Regions from separate parts of the Streptomyces sp. NPDC088252 genome, predicted to be linked through region 2. Evidence: riboswitches for the same ligand, from Rfam matches in the RefSeq annotation. Region 2 holds a riboswitch; each other region holds the start of a gene.
The links. A riboswitch is a leader RNA that binds a small molecule or an ion and turns the genes downstream of it on or off. The one in region 2 is predicted to bind thiamine pyrophosphate.

Region 1 (7,544 bases), on a different contig from region 2:
CGGCGTCCAGCAGCTCGATCGGATCGGGCAGCAGGGTCCGCTCGTCGGCCACCACCTCCAGCTTGATCCAGTCGGTGCCGAGCGCCTCGCGGGCCAGCCGGGCGGTCAGCACGGCCTCGCCCGCGGTGAAGCAGCCCGCCGTGTTCGGCAGCACGCGGATGGAGAGCCGTCGGAGCACGGAGAGCACCGAACCCTGCACGGTCGGATCGAGGCGGCGCATCGCGACGGTGGTCAGTTCGGTACCGGAAGCGGTCAGCGACCGTTCGAGCACGTCGAGGCTGGGTGCCCCGCCGGTCCCCATGATCAGCCGGGAGCCGAAGGCGGTGTCGCCGAGAGTGAAGAGGTCGTCGGACATGGTCAGCCTCCCTGGACCGCGGTCAGGACCTCGACGCGGTCCCCGTCACCGAGTACGGCGGTGGACCACTGGCCGCGCGGGACGACGGTCTCGTTGACGGCGGCCGCTACGCCGGAGTGCGCGGCGGTCAGGGTGGCGACGAGGGCGCACAGAGTGGTGCCCGCGGCGAGCAGGCGGACCTCGCCGTTCACGGACACGGACAGGGGCGCGAGGCCGGGCTCGGGCGTGGAAGCGGCCATGGAGGGGGGTGTGGGCTCGGTCATGCGGGCTGCTCCTGACGTACGGGGGCGGCGGGCGAGAAACGGAACGGGGTGAAGGGGCGGGCCGGCTCGGGCAGCTCGCCGTCGGCCAGGAGTGCCGCCATGACGTCGCCGGTGATGGGGGTGAGCAGCACTCCGTTGCGGTGGTGGCCGGTGGCGAGGTGGAGGCCGGGCAGGGCGGTGGGGCCGAGCAGCGGCGCGTTGTCGGGGGAGGCGGGGCGCAGACCGGCACGGGTCTCGGTGAGCGGCAGTTCGGTGATGCCCGGCACCAGTTCGTGGGCGTCCCGCAGCAGTTCGTAGACGCCGCCCGCGGTGACGGTGGTGTCCCAGCCCATCTCCTCGCTGGTGGCGCCGACGACCAGTTCGCCGTTCTCACGCGGTACGAGATAGACATGGCTGCCCCGGACCACGGCCCGGACCGTCCGGGTGAGGAAGGGCGCGTACGCGGCGGGCACCGTCAGCCGCAGCACCTGCCCCTTCACCGGACGGACCGGCGGCACGACCTCGTCCGGCAGCCCCGGCAGCCTGCCGCTCAGGCTGCCCGCGGCGAGCACGACCTGGTCGGCGGTGAGTTCCGTGCCCCCGGCGAGGACGGCTCCGGCGGCCCGGTCGCGGACCACCGTCAGGCGCTCCACCCATCCGCGGTGGAAGACCACCCCGGCCCGTTCGCAGGCGGTCAGCAGAGCGGCGGCCAGCCGACGGGGATCGATCTGATGGTCGCCGTCGACCCGCAGACCGCCGCGGACGCCCGGCGCGAGCATCGGCTCCAGGCGCCGGCATTCGCGGCCGGTGAGCCACTCCGACTCCAGGCCGGAACGCTGCTGCAGGGCGTGCAGTTCCCGCAGATGGGCGCGGTCGTCGGAGTCCAGCGCGACAGCCAGCGTGCCGCAGGCGCGGAAGCCGGTCTCCCGCCCGCTCGCCGCCTCCAGTTCGGCCGCGAAGTCGGGATAGCGGGCGGCCGAGGCGACGTTGAGGCCCAGCAGCATCTGTTCGCCGTAGTGGAGTTCGGTGACGGCGGCCAGCATGCCGGCCGCCACCCGGGCGGCCCCGCCTCCCGGTTCGGGGTCGACGACCGCGGTGCGCAGTCCGCGTTGCGCGGCCCGCCAGGCGGTCACCAGACCGATGATCCCGCCCCCGATGACGAGGACGTCGGATCCGTCTCCGTTCCGTGTAGAACGCATGGGCGTCCAGCCCCTCCCTTCGCCGGCATGACCCGGATCAGGTTCGTACGGTCGGAGGCCGCCCAGCCTCCCTCTCAGCCCGGTGCGTCCGGGCTCCCGCGAGTGTTTTACGTTGGCCACCCTAAACCCCGCCCGCTGGACCCAGTAAGGGAGCAACCCCCGTGGCCCGTTCGCTCGACGGACTCGTCCTCTATCCGGTCGCCGACCAGGCCCCGGGGCAGGTCGGTACCCGTACCCGCTTCACGTACCACGAGGAGAACGGCCGGATCTGGGCCGAGTACGCAGGCGGCGACGTGGTCCGCGGCCACCTTGTCGGTACGCGCGTCGACGACACCCTCGACTTCCGCTACGTCCAGCTGAAGCAGGACGGAACGACCTCCTCCGGCCACTGTGTCTCCACCGTCGTCGACCTCGCGGACGGCAGGGTCCGGCTGGACGAGCGGTGGGAATGGGAGTCCCAGAACGGCAGCGGTACGAGCACGGTGGAGGAACTCCCCTTTCCTGACGATACGTCAGATGTTTAAGGTGTACGGGTGAGCGAGCAGCAGCAGTCGGAGCGACCGGACCGGCGGGCGGGGCGACGTGTCGTCATCGTCGGCGCCGGCATGGCCGGAGTACAGACGGCGGTGGCCCTGCGGGAGCAGGGCTTCACCGGTCCCGTCACCCTGATCGGTGCCGAACCGCACCAGCCCTACGACCGGCCCCCGCTGTCCAAGGCGGTACTGCTGGGCGAGGCCGAGGGCTCCGCGTTCGACGTCGACTTCGAGGCACTGGACATCGATCTGCGGCTGGGGTGCGAAGTCACCGGTGTGCGGCCCGGGGCGCACGAGCTGGACACGCCGTCAGGGCCTGTTCCCTACGACGTGCTGGTGGTCGCGACCGGCGCCGAACCGATCGTCCTGCCCGGTACCGAAGGCGTTCCCGGTGTCCATCTGCTGCGTACCCTCGACGACGCGGCACGACTGCGGCCCGTCCTCGACGAGCGGCACGGCGTCGTGGTCGTCGGAGCGGGCTGGATCGGCGCGGAGTTCGCCACCGCGGCCCGCGCCGCGGGCTGCGAGGTCACCGTCGTCGAGGCCGCCGACCGGCCGCTCGCCGGCGCGATGCCCGCCGAGGTGGCCGCCCCGATGGCCGCCTGGTACGCCGAGAGCGGCGCCGAACTCCTCACCGGGGCCCGGGTCGAGCGCATCGAATCCGGCCGCGTGATCCTGGCGGACGGCCGCGTGATCCCGGCCGGAGCGGTCGTCGTCGGCATCGGCGCACGGCCCTCCACCGCCTGGCTGGCCGGTTCCGGCATCGCCCTCGGCCCCGACGGATCGGTGACCGCCGACGATGCGCTGCGCACCTCGCTGCCCGATGTGTACGCGGTGGGCGACTGCGCCTCGTTCCCCTCCGCCCGATACGGCGAACGCCTTCTCGTCCACCACTGGGACAACGCCCTCCAGGGCCCGCGCACCGCCGCCGCCAACATCATCGCGGCAGGGGCCGGGGAAGGTCCGGCGCCGCAGACGTACGACCCCGTGCCGTACTTCTGGTCCGAGCAGTTCGGCCGGTTCGTGCAGTACGCGGGCCACTGTGCGGCGGCCGACACCCTGCTGTGGCGCGGCGATCCGGCGGACCCCTCCTGGTCGGTGTGCTGGCTGCGCGACGGCGTCCTGGTCGCGGTCCTCGCCGTCGGCCGCCCCCGCGACCTGGCGCAGGGGCGCAGGCTCATCGAGGCGGGGGCGCGGCTCGATCCGGCCCGGGTCGCGGATCCCTCCGTACCGCTGAAGTCGGCGACCCCCTGACGGCGTACCCCGCACCCCCGTACGGTCGGCCCGGCTACCGACTGTCGGTCCGGGATGGCACGCTTGTCCCCGTGACCGAGATTGACGCAAAGATCGATGCTCTCGTCCCTGCCTGGCTCCACCTCCCCGACATCGCGGAAATGCTCGATGTCGAGGTGACGCGCGTGCGGCAGCTGGTCAAGGAGGGCCAGCTCATCGCCGTACGACGTGGAGAGAACCGGGCGCTGCAGGTGCCTGCCGCCTTCATCGCGGGCAACAAGGTCGTCAAGGGCCTCTCCGGCACCCTGACGCTGCTGCGGGACGACGGCTTCACCGACGAAGAGATGCTGGAATGGCTCTTCACCCCCGACCCGACCCTGCCCGGCACCCCCGCCCAGGCGCTGAGCGAGAATCGCGGCACGGAGGTGAAGCGTCGCGCCCAGGCGCTCGCCGTCTGACCGCCTGCCGTAGGTGAGGTGCGGGCCCGCGGTATCGCGCGGCCCGCACCCAGCACCGTTCCGACAACCGCTCCACGACGCTCTCCAGGGGGGAACCGCTCCATGCCCACGCCTCGCGCGCTGCTGTCCGAAGCCCGGCTGTATCTGTGCACGGACGCCCGCAAGCGGCAGGGCGACCTCCCCGCCTTCCTGGACGCCGTCCTCTCCAGCGGGGTGGACATCGTCCAGCTGCGCGACAAGGGCATGGAAGCGGCCGAGGAGCTCGAACACCTGGCCGTCCTCGCCGAGGCCTGCAGGCGCCACGGCAAGCTCCTCGCGGTGAACGACCGGGCCGACGTCGCCCACGCCATCGGCTCCGACGTGCTGCATCTCGGCCAGGGCGACCTGCCGGTGCCCGCCGCCCGCGCCGTCATCGGCGAGGAGGTGGTGATCGGCCGCTCCACCCACGCGGAGCCCGAGGTCGACGCGGCCGTCGCCGAGCCCGGTGTGGACTACTTCTGCACCGGCCCCTGCTGGCCCACGCCGACCAAGCCCGGCCGGCCCGCCCCCGGTCTGGACCTGGTGCGCTACGCCGCCTCGCTCGGCACGCGGCGCCCGTGGTTCGCCATCGGCGGGATCGACGCGGGCAATCTCGACGAGGTGCTGGACGCCGGAGCCCGCCGGGTGGTCGTCGTGCGGGCGATCACCGAGGCCGCCGACCCCGCCGCCGCCACCGCGGAGCTCGCCGGGCGAATCCGGGCACGCGCTGGGGACTGATCCGGCCAGATGTCCGAGGAGTGGACAAACAGCCAGTCAATTCGGACAATTAACGCTGGTCTGGTCCTGTGGTCGTCGCACTCTGGTTAACCTGCCCGTATGGCCCTTGGCACATCTTCCACCAGGACGGATCACGCGCGTACGGTGCGTGAGCTCCTCGCGACCGGCAAGACCTCGTATTCGTTCGAGTTCTGGGCGCCGAAGACCGAGAAGGGCGAGCGGAATCTCTGGAACGCGCTCCGCCGTGTGGAGGCGGTGGGGCCGAGCTTCGTCTCCGTGACCTACGGTGCCGGCGGCTCCACCCGGGCCGGAACGGTCAAGGCCACCCAGCAGATCGCCGCCGACTCCACCCTCACCCCGGTCGCGCACCTCACGGCGGTCAACCACTCCGTCGCCGAGCTGCGCAACATGATCGGGCAGTACGCCGATGCCGGAATCCGGAACATCCTCGCCGTGCGCGGGGACCCGCCGGGTGACCCGATGGGTGAGTGGGTCGAGCACCCGCAGGGTGTGCGGTACGCGGCCGATCTCGTCCAGCTCATCAAGGAATCCGGCGATTTCTGTGTCGGCGTCGCGGCATTTCCCGAGATGCATCCCCGCTCGACCGACTGGGACACCGACATCCGGCATTTCGTGGACAAGTGCCGCGCCGGTGCCGACTATGCCATCACCCAGATGTTCTTCAATCCGGAGGACTATTTGCGGATGCGTGACCGAGTGGTCGCGGCGGGTTGCGAAACTCCGATCATCCCCGAGGTCATGCCGCTGACCAGCGTCAGACAACTGGACCGGTTCGCGCAGCTCAGCAACGCGTCTTTCCCTTCCTCTCTGAAAGAACGCATCCTCGCCGCCAAGGACGATCCCGCGGCTGTACGCTCCATTGGTATCGACTTCGCAACGCGGTTCTGCGCGAGGCTGCGCTCCGAGGGTGTGCCCGGACTGCACTTCATCACGCTCAACAACTCGACGGCGACGCTCGAAATCTACGAGAATCTCGGACTGCACAAGCAGTCGTGACCGGCCGTACCCGCCACGACCCGGGGCGGTGGCCGTAGGAGGGGGCGGGCATGGGCTGGACGGTCCTCTACATCGCGTTCGGAATAGTCGCGCTGTGGCTGCTCGGCGAGGTGCTCCTGCAGTACAAGGCGCGTCTGCGCTGGCGTCTGCTCGCCTTCGCGGGCTTCGCCTGTGTCGTCGTCGGTGTACTGATGCCGTCCGTGTTCGTCATCGCCATCGGCACGATCGCGTTCGCGACCGGCCAGACCTACGTCACGTTGTCCTTCCGGCGGGGCTTCTCCACCGGCTGGGCGATAGGGGGCAGCCCCGGCGCGAGCCGCCGCCGCCGGGGTGGCGGCGAGCGGGCGCGCCGCGAGCCCACCCTTGAGGTGTCGGACCTGGAGATGGAGTACGACGGTCAGGTCCCGGGGGCGGGTGCCACGGCACCGGCGGCCACGGTCTACGAGCCGGAACCACTGCCGGACGACACCGGACAGTACGGCGTCTACGGCGATCACCGGCAGTCGCAGCAGTCGCAGCAGGGTCCGCAGCCCGAGCAGCAGCCGCAGTACGCCGCCTATGAGCCCTACGCCGACCACTCCACGCACGCGGCGCACGGCCAGGACCCGTACGCCGGTCACGATTCCTTCGACGGACAGGACTCAATGGCCGGCCAGTACGACTACGGCACCGACCGGCAGCAGTACGCCGCGTATTCCGATCCGTACATCGGGACCGGCACCACCGGCGGCTCCACGCAGTACGTCTCGTACGACAGCCACGGCAATGGCTTCGACGGCTACGGGGCCGAGCAGCAGCATGCCGCCGACCCGTACGCCCAGGAGTACTCCACCGAGACCCCGCCCGGCGGTGTCTGGGTGCCGCAGCAGCGCGAGGGCGAGCAGTACCCCGCCGCGCCCGCGCAGCAGCCCGCCCCGTACCCGAACGGCTACGCCAACGGCAACGGCTACGACGAACAGCAGTACCGCTACTGACGACGGCCCGGCCAGGGGCTGCGGGGGAGACCGGGGGCGGGGCTGCGCCCGGAGGCACCCCGAACCCCCGGCGCGCCGAGGGTGGGCTCGTCCTGCCTCACTGGGAGCCCCGGAAGCCGTCCCCCTCCACGATCAGCCCGGCGACCAGCGCCCCCGACATCCCGGCGTGGGCGAGCCCGCCGCCCGGATGCGACCAGCCGCCCGCTGCGTAGAGCCCCGGCATCCGGGTGCGATTGCCCGGATGCAGATACGCGCCCCCCGCCCCCGCCAGCGCGGGCGCGGGCACCGAACCGCCCTCGGCACCGGTCTCCGCCGCAGTCTCCGCCGGGGTCCGTACCTCGGCGTGGAGCAGCCGCTCCCGTATGCCGGGCACGACCGCGCCGGCCGCCTCGATCAGCGCGTCGGCACACCGCTCGCGCAACGCCGCGTCCGTCCAGTCCACCGCCCCGTGCGGAGCGACTGTCGCCATCAGTGTCACCGCCTCGTGTGCGTCGTCGGGGCGGGTCGTCGGGTCGTCGGGGCGCAGCACCGTCACCGTGGGACGGTCGGCGAGCCTGCCGCCGAACACCGCCTCGCGCTCCGCCCCGCCGTCGGCCGGGTGCACCAGCGTCCGGTGCACGGCATCCGCGGGCCGGGCGCCGCGCAGCGACAGCAGGACCAGGAACCGGCCCGGCAGCACCCCCTGATCCGGCCGCGGCTGCACCGCCACGTCGCCGTCCTGCCACGGCTTCTGACCGGGCAGCAGCCCCGGGTGCGGACGGGCCCCCAGCACCACAT
Region 2 (7,544 bases):
ACTGCATCACACCGGGCAGCGGCGGATACGGGTTCTCGTTGGAGGACAGCTTGAACGCAACCGGTCCGTCGGCAGCAGCCGGCTTGCCCGGCACATAGGCGGGGACGCCGTCCAGCTCGGCGCGCAGCTTGGGGCTCGTCTCGCTCACCGCAGGTCCTCCTCGACCGTCTGTACACATCAATACTGCTCACCTTATGAGGATTGGGCGCTGCTGCGAATGGTCGAAGCGTCCAATCGTCCGGTGCGACCGGGAATCGGGGGGAGCGCTTCTCTCCTTGACGTGCGCCGGTGGCTCACGCCGTGGCGCGCGTCCCCCGAAGAGGTGAGATGAGACCTCTTCGAGACATCAGCCGTTTAGTAGGCCCAGCGGGTTCGATGCATGACACATAACGGTGGATCCAGCCAACACTCTTGGTTTGCAAGGCATTTGACGTCTAATGATCATGCAAAAACGTGCCTGCCGGTGAGTGAATATGCAGCCGGGTCAACCGCCCGTCCGAGCCCTACTATCGGCTCGCCATGACAGCAGCAGGGAAGCACCAGGTGAGCCGGACGGAGACACCCCGGCGCGGCGGTCGGCAGGGACGAGCGGGAATCCGGGATGTGGCCGCCGCCGCCGGCGTCTCCATCACGACCGTCTCCGACGCGCTCAACGGCAAGGGCAGGCTCCCGGACGCCACCCGCCGCCATGTCCGTGAGGTCGCTGAGCGCCTGGGCTACCGCCCTTCCGCCGCGGCCCGAACCCTCCGTACCGGCAAGTCCGGCCTCATCGGCCTGACCGTGACGACGTACGGGGACGAACCCTTCACCTTCACGGAGTTCGCCTACTTCGCCGAGATGGCCAGAGCCGCCACCTCCGCCGCGCTCGCCCGCGGCTATGCCCTCGTCATCCTGCCCGCCACCTCACGCCACGACGTCTGGTCGAACGTCGCTCTCGACGGCACCGTCGTGATCGACCCCTCCGACCAGGACCCGGTCGTCACGGAGCTCGTACGCCAGGGTCTGCCCGTCGTCTCGGACGGCCGGCCGGCCGGAACGCTCCCGGTCACCGCATGGGTCGACAACGACCACCGGGCCGCCGTGCTCGACCTCCTCGACCATCTCGCCGCCGCCGGGGCCCGCCGCATCGGCCTGCTCACCGGCACCACCACCGACACGTACACCCGGCTCTCCACCACCGCCTACCTCCACTGGTGCGAGCGCGTGGGCCAGGATCCGGTGTACGAGTCCTATCCCGCCCACGACCCGTGCGCGGGTGCGGTCGCCGCCGACCGGCTGCTGGCCCGCCCCGACCGCCCCGACGCCGTCTACGGGCTCTTCGACCCCAACGGCACCGATCTCCTGGCGGCCGCCCGCAGATACGGCCTGCGCGTCCCCGAGGACCTCCTGCTGGTCTGCTGCAGCGAGTCCACGGTGTACGCGACGACCGAGCCCCCCATCACGACCCTGTCGCTCAAGCCGCGCAGAATCGGCACGGCGGTCGTCCAACTGCTGATCGACGCCATCGAAGGCGTCGATCACGACGGACCGGTGGAGCAGGTGATACCGACGGAGCTCATCGTCCGGACGTCCTCGCAACGCCGTCCACCCCGCACCACGGTCAGCGCGCCCCGCTCCCCCGCAGGGGATTGATCAGGCGATTTCGGACCAATCGGCCGGTGAACCTGACGTGCGCCCGGATTCACCACCCCTGGTGCGTCACAGAGCACGATTCGCATTCCTATGATGGGCGCACGACACCGCGGACCACCCCGACCAGCAGGGCCCGTCAGGTGTACGGCGGCGCGACGGTGGTGGAGGGGTCGATGACACAGGGGGCCGGTCAGGAACCCGTGGTGCGGACTGCGACGTTGCGTGACTTCCGCGTACCGCCCTATGCGCAGACCCCGGTGCCGCCTTCATCGCCGCACCCGGGCCACGCGGTACCGGAAGACGAACTGCCTGAGGGGTACACGCCCACCGAGCGCGATCTCCCCGTGATCAACCGCGGTGACACCGTCCAGGTGCGGGCCGTCCCCGACCCCCGGCCCGTCCCGGAGCCGGGGCTCGGACCGCTGTACGTCGTCGGCGATGTCCACGGCTATCTGGACGAGCTCCACGCCGCGCTCGCCGAACAGGGCCTCATCGACGCCGAGGGCAACTGGTCCGCGGGCAATGCCCGGCTCTGGTTCCTCGGCGACTTCACCGACCGCGGCCCCGATGGCATCGGCGTCATCGACCTGGTGATGCGTCTCTCCGCCGAGGCAGCGGCCGCCGGCGGCTACTGCAAGGCCCTGATGGGCAATCACGAACTGCTGCTCATCGGCGCCAAGCGGTTCGGCGACACCCCGGTGAACTCCGGCGCGGGCACCGCCACCTTCCAGGCCGCCTGGCTGCTCAACGGCGGCCAGAAGAACGACATGGAGCGGCTTCAAGATGTCCACCTCCAGTGGATGTCCCGGCTCGACGCGATCGTCGAGGAGGACGGGCATCTGCTGATGCACTCCGACACGACGGCGTACCTCGACTACGGCACCAACATCGAGGACGTCAACGACACCGTGCACGCCATTCTCACGCGTAACGACGCCGACGAGTGCTGGGACCTGTTCCGGAAGCTCACCAAGCGGTTCGCCTTCCGCGACGAGGCGGGTCCACAGGCCGTCCGGGAACTGATGTCGGCCTATGGCGGACATCGCATCGTCCATGGTCACAGCCCCATTCCGTACCTTCTCGGCGAGGTCGGCTCGGAGGACGGAGAGGACGGTTCCGGCCCCGTGGTCGAAGGGCCGCACGTCTACGCGGACGGCCTCGCCATCGCCATGGACGGCGGAGTGACCATGGCCGGAAAGCTACTGGTCGTCCAACTGCCCCTGCATGTCTGACGTTCCTCCGGGAAGACGCTTCCACGACCTGACCGCGCCGATCACTGGGCCTATTTCCGGAAACCCCCTGTCACCCCGTGCCGTGGGCGCTCTACCATCGGCGTATCAGTAGCAGGCTCTCCTCCGTTTCCGCCCAACTGCCCGGCCCGAGCGGGTACTCAGGCCCAACGGAGCATCGGGGGATGCACATGAAAAGCGCTCCGCACCTGCTGACCGAGGACCGCCCCGAGTACGAGCGGATCCTCGACGACGCACTGCGCCACGCACATGAACGACCGGATCTGGCCGCGGTCGGCGAGCGGCTCAATGCCGTCCAGTTGCGCACCATGGCGCTGGACGCCACGGCGCTGATCACGGCCACGGCCGCCACCGAGTACGAGCACTATGTGAAGGCCCGGCAAGAGCTGCGTGGACCGGTCGAAGGAGCGGGCGAGGATTCGGGTGTCGGTCCCGGCACGGGCCGTCAGAACCGGTCGGGCGCCGGCATAGGGGCTGTCATAACGGTTCTGGCGCCTGTGCTCGCCGGCACCGCCGCCTTCATATTCCTGCTGGCCGGCTATCTGCTGAAACTGCTCAGCCCGCCGCCGTCCTTCGCCTCCACCATGGTCACCGCGGGCTGGTTCTTCGCGGCGGTGATGGCCGCCGCGATCCTCGCCGCCGCCGTCGGACTGCTCATCACCGCGCTGCGCAACGGCTCGACGTCGCAGCCCTCCGAGGACGCCGAGGACGAGCTGCCGGAGGATGTGGCACGCGCCCGGGAGGCATGGCGCCACGCGCTGCTGGAACGCGGCATCCTGCCGTTCCTCAGGGACGCGCTCGCCGACCCCGAGGCCGGCCGCGCGTCGCGCACACCGCATCGCTCGGCGAACCGCATCCCGAAGATCGGCTACAGCAGACCGGACTTCACGAGCCCGGACGAGGGCCCGGCGGCAGGCCCACGCCCGACGTTCACCAGCCCGGACTTCACCAGCCCCGACTTCGGCGGGCCCGAGCACGAACCGGACTGACCGGGTCCGGTCGTATCGACGACCACCGGTAACGGCCTGATCGACCCTCTATCGTGCACCAGGCCGTAAGTCCCTTACTACAGCGCGATCCTGATGATCAGTCGCCTCCTGCGCCGCCCCGTTCGCCGACTCTCCGACGCCACCGCGCCCCGGTCCCGCCGCGCGCCCGGAGAGCGGCGGACGGGTGGCGAAAGTCCGCGAGAAGACCTTCGCCACCCCCGGCGCCGTGCGACGGGCTCAGTCCGCGATCGGCAGATAGACGCGGTTGCCCGCCGCCGCGAATTCCCTGGACTTCTCCGCCATGCCCGCGTCGATCTCGGCCTGGGAACCGCCGTGTTCACGACGGATGTCCTGGGAGATCTTCATCGAGCAGAACTTCGGGCCGCACATCGAGCAGAAGTGCGCCGTCTTCGCAGGCTCGGCCGGCAGCGTCTCGTCATGGAACTCCCTTGCCGTGACCGGGTCGAGAGCCAGGTTGAACTGGTCCTCCCAGCGGAATTCGAAGCGGGCGTCGGAGAGCGCGTCGTCCCAGTCCTGCGCCCCCGGATGCCCCTTGGCGAGGTCCGCCGCATGGGCCGCGATCTTGTACGTGATGACGCCGGTCTTCACATCGTCCCGGTTGGGCAGGCCCAGGTGCTCCTTGGGCGTGACGCAGCAGAGCATCGCCGTGCCCCACCAGGCGATCATCGCCGCGCCGATGCCCGAGGTGATGTGGTCGTACGCCGGAGCGACATCGGTGGTCAGCGGGCCGAGCGTGTAGAACGGCGCCTCCTCGCAGATCTCCTGCTGCAGGTCGATGTTCTCCTTGATCTTGTGCATCGGGACATGGCCCGGCCCCTCGATCATGGTCTGCACGCCGAACCGCTTGGCGATCGTGTTCAGCTCACCGAGCGTGCGCAGTTCGGCGAACTGGGCCTCGTCGTTGGCGTCGGCGATCGACCCGGGGCGCAGCCCGTCGCCCAGCGAGTACGTCACGTCGTACGTGGCGAGGATCTCGCAGAGCTCCTCGAAGTGCTCGTACAGGAACGACTCCTTGTGGTGCGCGAGGCACCACGCCGCCATGATCGAGCCGCCGCGGGAGACGATGCCGGTCTTGCGGCGGGCGGTCAGCGGAACGTACAGCAGGCGCACGCCGGCGTGGACCGTCATGTAGTCGACGCCCTGCTCGGCCTGCTCGATGACAGTGTCCTTGTAGATCTCCCAGGTCAGCTCCTCGGCCCTGCCGTCGACCTTTTCGAGGGCCTGGTAGAGGGGGACGGTGCCGATCGGCACGGGGGAGTTGCGCAGAACCCACTCACGGGTGGTGTGAATGTTGCGTCCGGTGGAAAGGTCCATGACCGTGTCGGCGCCCCAACGCGTCGCCCATGTCATCTTCTCCACCTCCTCCTCGATGGAGGACGTCACCGCGGAGTTGCCGATGTTTGCATTGACCTTCACCAGGAACCGCTTGCCGATGATCATCGGCTCGGTCTCGGGATGGTTGACATTGGCCGGCAGCACGGCCCGGCCCGCGGCGATCTCTTCGCGCACCACCTCTGGTTCGACGTCCTCCCGGATCGCCACGTACTCCATCTCCGGAGTGATCTCGCCCCGGCGGGCGTACGCGAGCTGGGTGACCGGCCGGCCGTCCCGGCTGCGGCGGGGCAGCCGCGGGCGGCCGGGGAAGACGGCGTCGAGGTTGCGCAGCCCGCCACGCGGCGAGGTGTGCTTGAGCCCGTCGTCCTCGGGGCGGGCCGGGCGGCCCGGGTACTCCTCGGTGTCGCCGCGCGCGATGATCCAGTTCTCCCGCAGCGGTGCGAGACCGCGACGGACATCGGTCTCGGTGGTGGGATCGGTGTACGGCCCCGACGTGTCGTACAACGTCACGTCCTTGCCGTTGGTGAGGTGCACCTGACGGACCGGCACCCGGAGGTCCGGGCGTGAGCCCTGGACGTACCCCTTGTGCCAGCCGATGGACTTCCCGGCCTCGTCGCTCTGGTTCGAGGCAGGCGTGCGTGCGTCCGATGTGGTCATGAGACCTACTCCCTACGCCGGCATTACCCGGTAACAGGTTCGGCGGTCGGCGCAGCCTGTCCCGTACAGATGTACGGATATCAGCGCCCTCTCAGCCCGGTGCTCCGAGCTCCCGCGTGTGCAAAGGTCCCCCCACGCTAGCGCCCTGTCCGGCGGAATGAACAGAGGGCCCTTTCCTTCTTGCGATGATCGGCCGGTGACGTCCCCCCAGCACGACCCCGACCCGCAGGGCCATCAGCACGGCCATTCCCACGGCCACGGCCCTGCAGCGCCCGTCTCCAAGCATCTGCGCAAGGTCATCGCCGCCGTACTGATCCCGTTCGCCACCGCGGTCGTCGTCGGCCTGGTGGCGCTCTGGCCGGGAGGTGCGCCCTCGCACGAGCGGACCGGTGTCGGTTTCGACCGGCAGACCCAGCAGGCCAAGGTGGTGAGGATCGACAAGGTGGACTGCAAGGAAGTGAACGCCGCCCAGATGCCCACCAGTGGCGACACCACGACGCCGCCGGGGAACGGGGCGGGGTTGTGCGAGAAAGCCACCGTCGAAGTGACGACCGGTCATGACACGGGCCGGACTTTCCTCGAGATCGTCCAGCCCGACGCACCGCGTCAGTTGCGCGAGGGACAGGGAGTGGTCGTGGCGTACGCCCCCGACGCCCCCCGTGATCTGCAGTACTCGGTGACGGATGTGAACCGGAAGTTCCCGATGACGCTGCTGGCCGGGATCTTCGCCCTGGTGGTGGTCGCGGTGGGCAGGATGCGCGGCGTGATGGCACTGGTCGCGCTCGCCGTGTCGTTCGCCGTGCTGACCCTGTTCATCCTCCCGGCCGTCCTCCAGGGCTCGAATCCACTGCTCGTCGCAGTGATCGGGGCCAGTGCGATCATGCTGATCGCGCTCTACATGTGCCACGGCCTGACCGCCCGCACCTCGGTCGCCGTCATCGGCACCCTGATCTCCCTGCTGCTGATCGGGCTGCTCGGATCACTCTTCATCGGCTGGGCCGCCCTGACCGGCAACACCGATGACAGCACCGGCCTCATCCACGGCCTGTACCCGCACATCGACATGAGCGGTCTACTGCTGGCCGGTGTGATCATCGGCTCGCTCGGGGTGCTCGACGATGTGACGGTCACCCAGACATCAGCGGTCTGGGAACTGCACCAGGCGAACCCGACGATGGGTGCGCGGGGTCTCTACCGGGCAGGGATCAGGATCGGGCGCGATCACATCGCCTCGGTCGTCAATACGCTGGTGCTGGCCTACGCGGGTGCCGCGCTGCCGCTGCTGCTGCTGTTCTCGATCGCCCGGAGCAGCGTGGGGACGGTGGCCAACAGCGAACTGGTGGCGGAGGAGATCGTACGAACGCTGGTCGGCTCGATCGGACTGGTCGCCTCGGTACCGGTGACGACCGTGCTCGCCGCGCTGGTCGTCTCCGCGGACCGCACGGGGCTCGGCGCGGAAGCCGTAGCTCCAGCACCCGTACGGACCGGGAAGGGCCGCCGTCGAAGGGCGAGGGCTTGAACGCCTCCACACGGAGAGCGATTCACCCATTCGGCGGGTGTCGTGTTCGACCGGCGGGCCGACCTGCGGCGCCGCGCTCTTCAGCCGGCGTTCTGTTCCTCAGTGAGGATCCGGCCCAGAGCCTCTTCCAGATTGCCCTCG
Region 3 (7,544 bases), on a different contig from region 2:
GGTGGCGTCCTTCAGCGTGAAGACCAGCCGCTCGGGGGCGACCACCTCTCGGTAGACCCCGTGGAAGGGCATCTCGGTACCCGGCACCACGATGACCAGGCTCCAGGTACCGCCCGGCCGGACGTCCATCGACACCCGGTCGAGCGGAACCTCGGCGTCCCCGCCGTACCAGGCGGCGAAGTGCTCGGGTGTCGTCCAGGCCTCGAAGACCAGTTCCCGCGGGGCGTCGAGGACGCGGGTGATGTCGATGCCCTCGCGTGCTGACTCGGTCATTGTTCCCGTCCTTCCCGGAGTCCTTCCGGACCTTGCGCGTCTCCTCCCCCAGCTTGCACGCAGATCACTGCGCCGACCCGGCGCGTACCGTCCCCCGGCGCGCTCCGGCAGTTCCGGGCGCCGGGAAAGGGCGGGCCGGAGCGCCGGATGCGCCTCGGCCGGTCCAGTGAACGCGGTGCGGCCGGCGCCTGCCGCACGACCGGTCAGAGAACGGCGGGCAGGACGACGGTCTCCGCCGCGTCGAAGCCGACCCCCACCGTCGCGCCCTCCTCCGGCGCGTTCCGCAACGCGCACTCCGCCTCCAGGACCGGACCGCCCGGCGGCGTCAGCCGTACGGCGACATGGTTGCCCCGGAACGTACGCGTCCCGACCGTGCAGCGCAGCCCCTCGTCCGGGGCGCCGATCCGGACCCCGGCGGGGCGCACCAGCAGGTCGCACGCCCCCTGCGGCGAGCCCTCGGCCACCGGGACCCTGCCCCACACCGTGTCGGCGGCCGTACCGGACACCGTCGCCTCCACCACGTTGTCGAAACCGAGGAACCGGGCGACGAAGGCGGACGCCGGCCGCTGCCAGACCTCCAGCGGGGTCCCCACCTGCGCGATCCGCCCTTCGCGCATCACCACCACCCGGTCGGCCAGGGCGAACGCCTCGCCCTGGTCATGGGTGACGGCGAGCACCGTCGTGCCCAACCGCCCGAAGAGCGTCCGCAGTTCGACGACGAGCCGCTCGCGCAGGCCGCGGTCGAGCTGGCCGAGCGGCTCGTCCAGCATCAGCAGTTTCGGTCGCGGGGCGAGGGCCCGCGCGAGGGCCACTCGCTGCTGCTCACCGCCGGACAGCGCGGCGACGGCCCGGCGTTCCGCGCCGGGCAGGCCCACCAGGCCCAGGAGTTCCGCGACCCTGAGCTCCTGGTCCCGTCGCGAGACCCCGCGCATCCGCAGCCCGAAGGCGACATTCGCACCGACGTCCCGGTGCGGGAACAGCTGGTGGTCCTGGAACATCAGGCCGAGACCACGCCGGTGCACCGGCACCCCGGCCTGGTCCGCGCCGTCCAGCAGCACCCGGCCGCCGTCCGGCGGACGCAGCCCGGCGACCACCCGCAGCAGGGTCGACTTGCCGCTGCCGCTCGGCCCCAGCACGCACACGATCTCGTGCTCGGCGACGTCGAGGTCCACCCTGTCGAGCGCCGCCCGCTCACCGAAGCGAACCGTGGCCGATTCCAGTGTCAGCATCCCTAGAACTCCCCGGATCGGTCGGTACGGATACGTTCGAGCAGCAGCAGCGAGACGGCGCAGACCACCATCAGAATGGTGCTCAGCGCCATCGCCTGGCCGTAGTTGAGCTCCCCGGGCCGCCCCAGCAGGCGGGCCACGGCGACCGGCAGCGTCGGGCGGTCGGGCCGCGCGATGAACACCGTCGCGCCGAACTCACCCAGCGACACGGCGAACGCGAAGCCGGCCGCGACCAGCAACGCCCGCCGTACCAAGGGCAGATCGACCTCCCGCCAGGCCCGCAGCGGGGACGCCCCGAGCACCGCCGCCGCCTCCCGCAGCCGGCCGTCCACCGCCCGCAGGACCGGCAGCATCGTCCGTACGACGAAGGGCACACCGACCAGCGCCTGGGCCAGCGGCACCAGGATCCATGAAGTCCGCAGGTCCAGCGGCGGCTTGTCCAGCGTGATCAGAAAGCCGAAGCCCACGGTGACCGCGGAGACCCCGAGCGGCAGCATCAGCAACGCGTCGAAGCCGCGGACGAGCCGCCCGGCGCGCCGGGTCAGCGCCGCGGCGGCGAGCCCGCCGACGAACAGCGCGATGACCGTCGCGACCAGTGCGTACTGGATCGAGTTCCAGATCGCTTGAAGCGGTGCGACCAGGAACGTACCGCCGCCCGCGTCCACGGACTGCAGGGCACGGTAGAAGTCCAGGCCATGGCCCCCGGGAGTGTCCAGCGAGCGTTCCACCAGTACCCCGAGCGGCAGCAGTATCAGCAGCAGCACGGTCAGCAGCACCCCGCCGAGGAGCGACCACTGCCCGGCGCCGCGCGGCCTGCGGGCGGTCTGTGCCGGGTCGACCAGCTTCAGCGCGGTCTCCCTGCGCCGTACGGTCCACGCGTGCACGGCGAGGATCGCTCCGACGGCGGCGAACTGCACCAGCGTCAGTACGGCGGCCGTCGGCAGGGCGAGCAGTTGGGCGGTCTGCCGGTAGATCTCCACCTCCAGCGTGGCGTACCCCGGACCGCCGAGGATCTGCACGACCCCGAAGGAGGTGAAGGTGAAGAGGAAGACCATCAGCCCGGCGGCGGCCACGGCGGGTGCCAGGGCGGGCAGGGTGACCCGTCGCCAGGCGGCGAACCGTCCGGCGCCCAGTACCCGGGCGGCCTCCTCCTGCCGCGGGTCGAGCTGTGACCACAGCCCGCCCACGGTCCGTACGACCACCGCGTAGTTGAAGAAGACATGGGCGAGCAGAATCGCCCAGACCGTGGTGTCGAGCCGTACGCCCCAGAGCTGGTCGAGGAACCCGCCGCGCCCGAGCAGCGCCAGGAAGGCCGTCCCGACGACGACGGTGGGCAGGACGAACGGAATGGTGACGACCGCCCGCAGCAGTTGTTTGCCGGGGAAGTCGAGACGGGCGAAGACATAGGCGCCGGGCAACGCGATCAGCAGGGTCAGCGCGGTCGAGGCGAGCGCCTGCCAGGTGGTGAACCAGAGGACGTCACGGATGTCCGGCCGGGTCAGCACTTCGCCGATCCGGCCGAACTGCCAGACGCCGTCGGCCTTCAGCCCGCGGCCGACGATGGCGGTGACGGGGTAGGCGAAGAACAGCGCGAAGAACGCGACGGGCACGGCCATCAGACCGAGCCGCACCGCGTTCCCGCGCCACGCCTTCGCGCGCACCGGGTCCACGCGCCCGAAGCGGCCGCGCGGCTCCTCGCCACGCGTCCGCTGCTCGTCCCCCTCGGGCGCGCCCTTCCCGCCCGCGTCCGATCCGCGTACGGGAGTCTTCGCTACTTCACTACGAGCGAGGACCACGACTGGACCCACTGCTCACGGTTCTTGGAGATCCGATCAGGGGCAAGAGTCGTCGGCCTGTCGACCCTCGCACCGAACTTCGTGAAGAGCTCGGGCAGTTTCGCACCCTCGGTGACCGGGTTCACGAACATGTTGAGCGGCATGTCCTCCTGGAACCGCTTGCTGATCAGGAAGTCCAGCAGGGCCTTGCCGCCCGCCTCGTTCTTCGCACCGTTCAGCAGACCGGCGAACTCTATCTGGCGGAAGCAGGTCCCGGTGGCGACGCCGGTGGGGGCCTCGGCCGGCTGCGGCTTCGCGTAGAGCACCTCGACGGGCGGGCTGGAGGCGTACGAGACGACCAGCGGCCGGTCGGCCTTCGCCTTCCGGCCGCCCGCGGAGCCGGAGAACTCCTCGTTGTAGGCCTGCTCCCAGCCGTCGACGACCTTGACGCCGTTGCTCTTCAGCTTCTTCCAGTAGTCCTGGTAGCCCTTGTCGCCGTAAGTGGCGACGGTGCCGAGGAGAAAGCCGAGGCCGGGCGATGAGGTCGCGGCGTTCTCGGTGACGAGGAGGTTCTTGTACGCGGGCTTCGCCAGGTCGTCGAAGGAACGCGGCGGTGCCAGCTTCTTGTCGGCGAAGTACTTCTTGTCGTAGTTGACGCAGATGTCGCCGGTGTCGATCGGGGTGACCCGGTGCCCGGCGCCGTCCAGCCGCGTGTCGGCCGCCACCCGGTCGATGCCCTTCGCCTCGTACGGCGTGAAGAGCCCGCTGTCCAGGGCACGGGAGAGCAAGGTGTTGTCGACGCCGAAGAACACGTCGCCGCGCGGGGAACCCTTGGTCAGGATCTCCTGGTTGAGCGCGACACCGGCGTCGCCGCTCTTCAGCACCTTGACGGTGTAGCCGGTCTCCTTGGTGAACTCCTTCAGCACGTCCGGGGAGGCGTTGAAGGAGTCGTGGCTGACGAGCGTCACGGTCTTCGAGCCGGAGCCCTTCGTGCCGCCGGAACCGGAGGCGGACTTGTCGGAACTCCCGCATCCGGCCAGCGCCGTGACGCCGAGCGCGGCAGCGGCAGCAGTCGCCGCGAGCTGCTTGGTTCTGCGTGTGGTGCTCATTGTGGATTCCTCCTGGGTTTTGGCCAGGAAGAGACGCGGCCCCGCCCGCGCAATGCGGGCAGGGCGCAACAGCATGAGTTGATGACCGAACTTCCTACCCGGAATGACCCGGGCGAGGTTCAGAGGGTCTGCGGACGACCTGTCCTCGGTGCCGCACTCTCAGCGCTGTGGCGCTCCCCTGTCGGAATATGAAGTTGATTTCAGGCCCAGGTTACACGGGCCGTCCCGGCCTCAGCGCTCGGCCGCCGCCAGCTGTCCACAGGCTCCGTCGATCTCCTGGCCGCGGGTGTCCCGCACCGTCACCGGCACCCCGTGGGCCGCGATCGCCTCGACGAAGGCCTTCTCGTCCTCGGGCCGCGAGGCGGTCCACTTGGAGCCGGGCGTCGGGTTCAGCGGGATCAGATTGACGTGCACCCGCTTGCCCTTGAGGAGCCGGCCGAGCAGATCACCGCGCCACGCCTGGTCGTTGATGTCCCGGATCAACGCGTACTCGATGGAGACCCGGCGACCGGACTTCTCCGCGTACTCCCACGCCGCGTCCAGCACCTCGCGCACCTTCCACCGCGTGTTCACGGGGACGAGCGTGTCGCGCAGTTCGTCGTCCGGCGCGTGCAGGGACACGGCGAGACGGCACTTGAAACCCTCGTCGGCGAAGCGCAGCATCGCGGGCACCAGACCCACGGTGGAGACGGTGATCCCGCGCTGCGAGAGCCCCAGGCCGTCCGGCTCCGGGTCGGTCAGGCGACGGATCGCGCCGACCACCCGGTTGTAGTTGGCGAGCGGTTCACCCATGCCCATGAAGACGATGTTGGAGAGCCGTGCCGGGCCTCCGGGGACCTCCCCGTCGCGCAGGGCCCGCATGCCGTCCACGATCTGGTGAACGATCTCGGCGGTCGACAGATTGCGGTCGAGACCGGCCTGTCCCGTCGCGCAGAACGGACAGTTCATCCCGCATCCCGCCTGGGACGAGATGCACATCGTCACCCGCTCCGGGTAGCGCATCAGGACGGACTCGACGAGCGTCCCGTCGTGCAGCTTCCACAGCGTCTTACGGGTGGTGTCGTCGTCACAGCTGATGTGGCGGACCACGGACATCAGGTCGGGGAACATCGCCTCGGCGAGCTTGTCCCTCGAACCGGCCGGGATGTTGGTCCACTCGGCCGGGTCGCGCGCGTACCGCGCGAAGTAGTGCTGCGAGAGCTGCTGGGCGCGGAACGGCTTCTCGCCGATCGCGGCGACCGCTTCCTTGCGCTCGGCGGGCGTGAGGTCGGCGAGGTGCCGCGGCGGCTTCTTGGCTCCGCGGGGCGCGACGAAAGTGAGTTCTCCGGGCTTAGGCATGGTCCATCCAGTGTCGCAGACGCAACGATGAGGGCCCGCCGCCCTGTGGACGACGGACCCTCACGCATGAATGCCCAGGTCAGGACGGTGGATCTCGCAGATCAGCCGGAACCCACGAACAGCACCAGCAGCAGCCAGACCACCGGGGCGGTCGGCAGGAGCGAGTCCAGCCGGTCCATGATGCCGCCGTGCCCCGGCAGCAGCGTGCCCATGTCCTTGATGCCGAGGTCCCGCTTGATCATCGACTCGCCCAGGTCGCCGAGGGTGGCGCTGACCGCGACCGCGAGCCCCAGCACCAGCCCCTGCCACCAGGAACCGCCGTCGATCAGGAACTGCATGCACAGCGCCCCGGCGACCATCGCGAAGGCGATGGCCCCGAACAGCCCCTCGCGGGTCTTTCCGGGGCTGATGCGCGGCGCGAGCTTGTGCTTCCCGAAGCGCCAGCCGACGGCGTACGCGCCCGTGTCGCTGACCACGGTCAGCAGCAGGAAGGTGAGCACCCGCTGCGGCCCGTCGTCCGCGGTCAGGAGCATCGCGACGAAGGTCGCCAGGAACGGCACGTAGAACGCGGCGAACACACCGGCCGTGACGTCCTTGAGGTAGCCCTCCGGCGGCTCGGTCATCCGCCAGACGAGCACCGCGAGCGCGGTCAGCGCCATCGCCACCCAGGCACCCTCGGCGCCCCGGGCGTACCCGGCCACCACCATCGCCGCGCCACCGACCGCAAGCGGAACGAGCGGCGCCTTGATGCCCTTGCGCTCCTCCAGCCGCGAGGTGAGCTCCCAGAGCCCCACGACGACGGCGACGGCGATCACACCGACGAAGACGGCCTTCACGATGAACAGCGAGGCGACGATGACGGCGCCGAGCCCCACACCGACCCCTATGGCGGCTCGCAGATCACGGCCCGCACGTTTCTTCTGCGGGGGCGGTGGCGCGGTGGACATGGGCTCCTGCGGCTTCTCGTCACGGAACAGGGGGCCACCGCTCAGGCGTGCGGCCCCCTGGCCCCGGTCATCAGGGTCGTCAGCGTCTCTACCTGCGTCGGGAACGTCCGGCACGACGGGCATGGGCCGAGTCTGCTGGGCGTCATGCACATCGTATGCAGGACCCGCCGGGGCGGCCTGCATCTCGGGCGCACCCCAGCGACCGGCTCCCTGTGGGGCGCCCCGGGAAGAGTCGTTCATCAGACTTCGAGCAGCTCGGCTTCCTTGTGCTTGAGCAGCTCGTCGACCTGTGCGACGTACTTCGCGGTGGTGTCGTCGAGCTCCTTCTCCGCGCGACGCACCTCGTCCTCGCCGGACTCCTTGTCCTTGACCAGCTTGTCGAGGGTCTCCTTGGCCTTGCGGCGCACGGCCCGGATGGAGATCTTCGAGTCCTCGGCCTTCGACTTCGCGACCTTGATGTAGTCGCGACGACGCTCCTCGGTGAGCTCCGGGAAGGTGACCCGGATGATATTGCCGTCGTTGCTCGGGTTGACGCCCAGGTCCGAGTCACGGATGGCCTGCTCGATGTTGCGCAGCGCGCTCTTGTCGAACGGCGTCACGACGGCCATGCGCGGCTCGGGCACCGAGAACGAGGCGAGCTGGTTGATCGGGGTCAGCGCGCCGTAGTAGTCGGCGACGATCTTGTTGAACATCGCCGGGTGCGCACGGCCGGTACGGATCGCGGCGAAGTCTTCCTTCGCGACGACGACGGCCTTCTCCATCTTCTCCTCGGCCTCAAGGAGGGTTTCTTCGATCACCACGTGCTCCTGCGTGTCTTGAGTGGGCCCGGCTGCTCGGGCCCGGCGGGTCCTGCGTCGCGTCCTCACCTGCACG

Region 1: linked by a shared signal. The riboswitch ahead of thiO (glycine oxidase ThiO) and the one ahead of thiC (phosphomethylpyrimidine synthase ThiC) in region 2 are both predicted to bind thiamine pyrophosphate.
Region 3: linked by a shared signal. The riboswitch ahead of ACIOHC_RS27490 (thiamine ABC transporter substrate-binding protein) and the one ahead of thiC (phosphomethylpyrimidine synthase ThiC) in region 2 are both predicted to bind thiamine pyrophosphate.

The regions. Positions count from the first base shown of each region.
Region 1 covers NZ_JBIURS010000013.1:195,578-203,121, forward strand. The annotation lists gene ACIOHC_RS26205 (thiazole synthase) at 1-355, opposite strand, end outside; gene thiS (sulfur carrier protein ThiS) at 358-618, opposite strand; gene thiO (glycine oxidase ThiO) at 615-1,796, opposite strand; TPP riboswitch at 1,794-1,906, opposite strand; gene ACIOHC_RS26220 (hypothetical protein) at 1,958-2,320, shown strand; gene ACIOHC_RS26225 (NAD(P)/FAD-dependent oxidoreductase) at 2,330-3,583, shown strand; gene ACIOHC_RS26230 (Rv2175c family DNA-binding protein) at 3,655-4,020, shown strand; gene thiE (thiamine phosphate synthase) at 4,123-4,776, shown strand; gene metF (methylenetetrahydrofolate reductase [NAD(P)H]) at 4,876-5,793, shown strand; gene ACIOHC_RS26245 (hypothetical protein) at 5,844-6,767, shown strand; gene ACIOHC_RS26250 (phytoene desaturase family protein) at 6,865-7,544, opposite strand, start outside.
Region 2 covers NZ_JBIURS010000002.1:624,030-631,573, reverse strand. The annotation lists gene hisC (histidinol-phosphate transaminase) at 1-148, opposite strand, end outside; gene ACIOHC_RS06640 (LacI family DNA-binding transcriptional regulator) at 520-1,632, shown strand; gene ACIOHC_RS06635 (metallophosphoesterase) at 1,806-2,864, shown strand; gene ACIOHC_RS06630 (hypothetical protein) at 3,047-3,871, shown strand; gene thiC (phosphomethylpyrimidine synthase ThiC) at 4,109-5,884, opposite strand; TPP riboswitch at 5,877-6,010, opposite strand; gene ACIOHC_RS06620 (YibE/F family protein) at 6,081-7,403, shown strand; gene ACIOHC_RS06615 (SsgA family sporulation/cell division regulator) at 7,484-7,544, opposite strand, start outside.
Region 3 covers NZ_JBIURS010000015.1:41,170-48,713, forward strand. The annotation lists gene ACIOHC_RS27475 (SRPBCC domain-containing protein) at 1-273, opposite strand, end outside; gene ACIOHC_RS27480 (ABC transporter ATP-binding protein) at 477-1,502, opposite strand; gene ACIOHC_RS27485 (ABC transporter permease) at 1,505-3,118, opposite strand; gene ACIOHC_RS27490 (thiamine ABC transporter substrate-binding protein) at 3,274-4,386, opposite strand; TPP riboswitch at 4,460-4,576, opposite strand; gene rlmN (23S rRNA (adenine(2503)-C(2))-methyltransferase RlmN) at 4,618-5,724, opposite strand; gene ACIOHC_RS27500 (phosphatidate cytidylyltransferase) at 5,826-6,911, opposite strand; gene frr (ribosome recycling factor) at 6,911-7,468, opposite strand.